2 linked regions of the Thalassobaculum sp. OXR-137 genome follow. The protein of the gene in region 2 interacts with the protein of the main gene of each other region in a pairwise test. Links are inferred from orthologs where the notes say so. Each region holds a gene or a part of one and is shown on either strand. Other genes may lie near its edges.

Evidence for each region. The genes of interacting proteins can lie anywhere in the genome.
Region 1: the proteins of T8K17_RS13250 (region 2) and T8K17_RS12670 interact in binary tests that used the Escherichia coli proteins (3 or more experiments, as listed by UniProt). The link is inferred for Thalassobaculum sp. OXR-137 from one-to-one orthologs.

What each region holds. Positions count from the first base shown.
Region 1 is NZ_CP139715.1:2,689,754-2,692,787, reverse strand. Bases 50-3,013 are described here. They hold T8K17_RS12670 (cysteine desulfurase family protein), read right to left. Parts: upstream 2,105-3,013; coding sequence 995-2,104; downstream 50-994. Other genes in these bases: T8K17_RS12665 (Rrf2 family transcriptional regulator), read right to left, coding at 2,240-2,701; tenA (thiaminase II), read right to left, coding at 285-971; mnmA (tRNA 2-thiouridine(34) synthase MnmA), read right to left, coding at 50-225. Outside these bases: more of mnmA, read right to left, coding at 1-49. UniProt on the Escherichia coli protein: Master enzyme that delivers sulfur to a number of partners involved in Fe-S cluster assembly, tRNA modification or cofactor biosynthesis. Catalyzes the removal of elemental sulfur from cysteine to produce alanine.
Region 2 is NZ_CP139715.1:2,802,074-2,805,139, forward strand. The notes cover bases 42-3,037. They hold T8K17_RS13250 (sulfurtransferase TusA family protein), read left to right. Parts: upstream 42-1,417; coding sequence 1,418-1,657; downstream 1,658-3,037. Other genes in these bases: T8K17_RS13240 (LysR family transcriptional regulator), read left to right, coding at 42-371; T8K17_RS13245 (DUF1194 domain-containing protein), read left to right, coding at 727-1,428; T8K17_RS13255 (dihydroxy-acid dehydratase), read left to right, coding at 2,152-3,037. In the rest of the region: more of T8K17_RS13240, read left to right, coding at 1-41; more of T8K17_RS13255, read left to right, coding at 3,038-3,066. UniProt on the Escherichia coli protein: Sulfur carrier protein involved in sulfur trafficking in the cell. Part of a sulfur-relay system required for 2-thiolation during synthesis of 2-thiouridine of the modified wobble base 5-methylaminomethyl-2-thiouridine (mnm(5)s(2)U) in tRNA.

The DNA of each region.
Region 1 (3,034 bases), 110 kb from region 2 along the record:
GTAGATGTCCTGGCCGGCGCAGCACGCGCCCTTGCGGCCGACGGTCATGCCGTGGTCGTAAAGCTGCAGGGTGATGCCGACCACGTCGTAACCGGCCTCCTTCAGCAGGACGGCCGTGACCGAACTGTCGACGCCGCCGGACATGGCAACGACCACGCGCCGCGCGCTGCGCGGGCCGGGCAGGCCGAGATCCAGATCGGGGAACGGGTCGCTCTTCGGGCTCATGGGGCAGAGATATGCAGGTGCGGGCCCCGGATCGCAAGCCCGGCGGCCCCGCGCCCCCTTCAGACCGCGTTCAGTCCCATCTGCCAGAAATCGACCTCCAGCTCGGTGGCGGCGGTGAAGGTCTTCGACAGGGAGGCGAAGCGGGCATCGCCGCCGCGCTTGTCGGCCAGCCGGTCGAACTGGGCGACGGCACCACGGACGATGTCGAGATAATCGGCGCCGGAATACATGGCGATCCAGGCCTCATACGGATTGCTGTCGCCGCGCACGGTCGCCGGATCGGCGGCGATCCGGGCGCCGATGACGCCGTAGCCGACCACGCAGGGCGCCAGCGCCGCCTGCAGATCCAGCAGATCGCCCGCCATGCCCCGGTCCAGCACGTAGCGGGTATAGGCGACGCAGGCCGGGTCCTCGGGGATCGCGGCCATCTCCGGTTCGGTCAGCCCCCATCCGGCGCAATATTTCACGTGCAGGCTCATCTCGGTGTCGAGCAGGCCGTTCACCGTGGCCGCGGCCGCGCGCATCTCGGCGAGGTCGTCGGCCTTGTAGACCGCCAGCGCGTAGGCCCGGGCGAAATGGATCAGGAAGAGATAGTCCTGGGCCAGATAGTGCCGGAAAGCCGCCTGCGGCAGGGTGCCGTCGGCCAGGCCGCGCACGAAGGCATGATCGGTGTAGCGCGCCCAGGCATCGGGGCAGGCGGCGATCAGACGGCCAAGGAAACTTCCGGCGGGCACGATCTCGGTCATCGGACAGGTCTTTCGTTTCGACGTCAGGGTTGGGATGCGGCGGGGGACAGACGGTCGCGCATCGCGCCCCAGGCGTGCAAGAAGCGATCGGCATCCTCCGTCGTGCTGGCCCAGCCGAGGCTGACGCGGATGGCCTGGCCGGCGATCGGATCCCCCGGATGCATGGCGTCGAGCACGTGGGAGCGCTTCACCTTGCCCGACGAGCAGGCCGAACCGGCGCTGACGGCGATGCCGGCGAGGTCGAGGGCCATCACCTGGGTTTCCGCGGCCACGCCCGGCAGGGCGATGGAGAGCGTGTTGCACAGCCGCTCCGCTCCCGCCCCCATGATCCGGGCTTCCTGAGCGGCGGCGGTCACGCCGGCCGCGATCCGGTCGCGCAGGTCGATGAGCCGGCGGGTTTCCGGCTCCCGCGTCTCGGCCGCCTCGCGGGCGGCGACGGCGAACCCTGCGATGCCCACGTCATTCTCTGTACCGGAACGGCGGCCCCGCTCCTGTCCGCCGCCGCAGATCAGCGCGGTCACGGCGAGCCCGTCGCGCAGCACCAGGGCGCCAATGCCGGGCGGGCCGCCGATCTTATGGGCGGACAGGGCCAGGGAATCGACCTCCCCCACCGCGGCGGGATCGAGCCGTCCGGCACCCTGGACCGCGTCCACGTGCAGCAGCCACCCCGCGGCATGGGCGAGACGGGCGATCTCGGCAATCGGCTGCACCACGCCGGTCTCGTTGTTGGCCCACATCACGCAGACCAGACCGGGGGTCTGCGGCGTCAGCCGGGCCTCGAGCTCGGCCAGGTCGATCACCCCGTCGCCGGTCACCGCGATGCGCGGCGCATCGGGAGCCGCGGCCAGGACCGCGTCGTGCTCGATGGCGGAGACCAGGATGGGGGTGCGGCCCAGGCCGCGCACGGCCAGGGCATCGGCCTCGGTGCCGCCAGAGGTGAAGACGACATCGGCGCCCTCCCGGCCGACCAGGGCGGCCACGGCCCGCCGCGCGGCCTCGATGCGGTGCCGGGCGGCCCGCCCCTGGGCATGGACCGAGGACGGATTGCCGTGGGTCCGCGCCGCCTCCGTCATGGCGTCGATCACCGACGGACGGATCGGCGCGGTCGCATTGTAATCGAGATAGGTCGTCATCCCGCCATCGCCGTTCAGGGCAAGACGAGAGGCTTAGGCGTCCCGGCCCGCGGGGTCAACGCCGGCCGGACTCGCGCTCGGTCGCACCGGTCAGGGATCGGATCAGCCGGCGATCCGATCGACCGGCCGACCGCATCAATCGGCCGCAGCCTGGGCCTTGGGATCCTTCGCGGTGGTCGCACCCGGAACGTTCCCGGTCAGCACCTGCTCGACGGTGACCCGGTTCAGATACCAGAGCATCTGGTTGCCGAGCTGCTCCCACAGGTCGTGGGTCTGGCAGGTGGCGTTCTTCTCGGAACAGCAATGGGGCGCACCGGGCGTGCAACTTCCGCGCGGACTGTCGATATCGACGGCCTGGACGATCTCGGCGATCCGCATGTCGCCCAGCGCCTTGCCCGGCAGATAGCCGCCGCCGGGTCCGCGCACACTGCGGACCAGTCCGGCGCGGCGGAGCCGGGCGAACAGCTGTTCGAGATAAGACAGGGAAATATCCTGCCGTTGGGCGATTTCGGCGAGCGAAATGGGCCGGCCCTGGGCACTGGACGCCAAATCACACATCGCCATGACGGCGTACCGGCTCTTCGTGCTGAGTTTCACGATCAGACCTCTCCACTTGGCAGCAGCGACCAAACGCGGCTGACACCCCAAGATTGTTCTGGCGAGAGGAGGTCCCGTTCCCATCGCCCGACCGAGCCAAGGAAAAAACTAATTCGGTTTGTACGGGTATTCAAGGCGAAATGCAGCATGTCTTACGATTTCACAATGATTTTGTGTGAAATCGCAAATATCCCGCTTCCCGCCGCCGTACTCATGCGGAGCCGTCGGGAATGGGCGGGGTTGACGGGCGGACGGGCCGTTCCGATCTCCGCCATGCGTGCCGCAAATGACCCTGCCGCAAGCGTCGGATTAGACAAGGGGCGCCGGCCGCGC
Region 2 (3,066 bases):
CGCCCGGCGATCTGGCCGGACACGCGGTGATCGACTGGCTGGACGGGTTTCCGGAGAACGCGCCGGTGAGCTGGCTGCGTCAGCAGATGGGCGGGCGGCCGCCGGCCTTCGCCACCAATCCGGCCAGCGCCCGCCTCGCCGCCGCCCGGGCGGGGATCGGCATCGCCCTGGTGCCCTGCATGGTGGGCGACGAAGCCCGCGATGTCGTCCGGGTGCTGCCCGGCACCGAGATCCCCGGCGTGGACCTCTGGCTGCTGGTCCACCGCGACCTGTCGAAGCTAGCGCGGATCCGCGCGGTGCTGGACTTCATCCACGAGCGCGCCCAGGCCGAGGCCGACCGGATCGCCGGCAGGACCGCGCCCCGATCCTGACCCCGGGTCGGAGCGATTACCGGCCGCTCGTGGCATTCCTCACGGCATTGCGAGTTGATCGCTGCCACCCTGCCACTTTGAATTCCTGAAGTGCTGCTACTCGCACATGTGACAGACACCTTCGAGCGATGGGGCTGTGGATGTGATGTGGACAATTTTTGGCCTTCGGAATCATAGGCGATCCGCCGAAACCGACTTGGATTTTAAAGTTAAAAATTCGCCGGATCGTCGGTTGAGCGAAAAGCGGCGGGTTTCTCCCCTTGGTGGCCTTTCGGCGCTTCGGCACATATCCACAGGCTGGACCGGGTTTTTTCTGTTGGCGGCGCTGGTCTTAACCCCCGTCGCGCAGGCCCAGGTGCAGGTCCAGACCGGGTCCCCGATCGAGGTCGATCTGGAACTGGTTTTCGCCTCGGACGGGTCGGGATCGATCGACGACGAGGAGCTCCGTTTCCAGCGTCAGGGCTATGCCGCGGCCCTTGCCGACCAGCGGGTGCAGGACGTGATCGCCGCCGGTCCGCTCGGCCGGATCGCGGTGGCCTTCGTGGAATGGGGCGCGCCGGAGAGCCAGCACACCATCGTCGACTGGACCGTCATCGCCGGCCGCGACGACGCCCTGGCTTGGGGCGCGAAGCTGCTGGCGGCCCCTCGGGCGGCCTATGGCTACAACTCGATCAGCGAGGCCATCGCCTATTCCGCCGACCTGATCCGCACCAACGACATTCAGGGTGCCCGCAAGGTGATCGACCTGTCCGGCGACGGCCCGCAGATCGGCGGCCGGCCGCTCGCCCTGATCCGCTCGATGGCCGTCGCCGACGGCATCACCATCAACGGGCTGGTCGTCGCCAACCGCAATGTGCGCACCGGGCCGAGCGGCGAGCCGCTGGAGGAGCATTACGAGATGGACGTGATCGGCGGACTCGGCGCCTTCGTCGTGGTGGCGACCGAAGAGAGGGGCTTTACCCAGACCGTGCTGGCGAAGATGGTGCGGGAGATCGCCGACGCCCGGCCGACGGGTGCGGCGACGCAATTTGCCCAGGACACGCCGGATGAGCGCTGACGAACCGATTGCCAAATCCCTCGACGTGCGCGGCCTGAAATGTCCGCTGCCGGTGCTGAAGGCGCGCAAGACGATCGGACAGGTCGAGATCGGGGCGCTGCTGGAGGTGCTGGTCACCGATCCGGCGGCGGTGCTGGATTTCCGCCACTACGCCCGCCAATCCGGCCACGAACTGGTCGCGGCGGAGGAGGGCGAGGTCCTACGCTTCGTCCTGCGCCGCACGAGCTGAGACCGGGCGGACGCCGCGGTCCCGAGAGCTCCGATCGCCCAATAACCGACTTCCTGGACCCCTCCGGCCCTTCGCCGGAGGAGATCAAGGACCGTGCTCCGTCTACCGGGTGCCACGGTCCTGGATCTCCCCTCCCGGACGGGGTCCGGAAGGTCCGTCCAGGCAGTCGCGTTGGGAGAAGTCGCGTTGGGAAATGGGGCGAGGCGGCTACGCCGGTCTCGGCGCATGCTGTCGGCTCTCCTGCATTCCTGCATTTTCCCGACTTCCTGGACGTCCTGCCCGGACTCCGTCCGGGTGGGGCGATCCAGGATCGTGGCACGTCGCTGCCAGTGCCACGATCCTGGATCTCATCCGACCTTGCGGCCGGAGGCGTCCAGGAAGGCGCTGTGAGGGAAAAGATTGAAGGATCGCCGGGAGAGGCGTGTCCCTTCGATTTGCGCGCCTTCCCAATCCGCACCGCCCGCGACTATGGTGCGCGCGGGAGGAACCAAATAATGACCAATGACGAAACGCCCAAGGGCCTCGGACGCGGCCTGACCAACTACGGCGACAACGAGTTCAGCCTCTACCTGCGGCGCTCCATGGCCTCGTCCATGGGCTACAGCCGCGAGATGCTGGACAAGCCCGTGGTCGGGATCTGCTCCTCGGGGAGCGGCTTCAACAACTGCCACCGGCTGATGCCGGAACTGGTCGAGGCCACCAAGCGCGGGGTGCTCGCCGCCGGCGGCCTGCCGATCGAGTTCCCGACGATCTCCCTGGGCGAGACCTTCCTGAACCCGACCTCCCTGATGTACCGCAACCTGATGAGCATGGACGTGGAGGAGATGATCCGCGCCCAGCCGATGGACGCGGTCGTGGTGATCGGCGGCTGCGACAAGACCCTGCCGGCCCAGCTCATGGGGGCGGCCAACGCGGAAGTCCCGGTGGTCTACTGCGCCGTCGGCCCGATGCTGACCTCGCCCTATGACGGCGAGCGCCTGGGCGCGTGCACCGACTGCCGCCGGTTCTGGGGCAAGTACCGCGCCGGCGAGGTGTCGGACGAGGGCATCAAGCGGATCGAGGGCAGCCTCGCCACCACCGCCGGCACCTGCGCCGTCATGGGCACGGCCAGCACCATGGCCTGCATCGCCGAGGCCCTGGGCATGACCCTGCCGGGCACCGCTTCCATCCCGGGGGTCCATGCCGACCGCCTGCGCGCCGCCGAGGCATCGGGCGTGCGCGCCATGGAACTGGCGCTCGCCAAGGGCGACGACCGGCTGCTGCCGCGCGACATCATCACCGAGAAGTCGGTGGAGAATGCCCTGCGCGTTCTGCTCGCCATCGGCGGGTCGACCAACGCCATCGTCCACCTGACCGCCATCGCCGGCCGTCTCGGCATCCCCGTCGATCTCAACCGGCTGAACGTGATG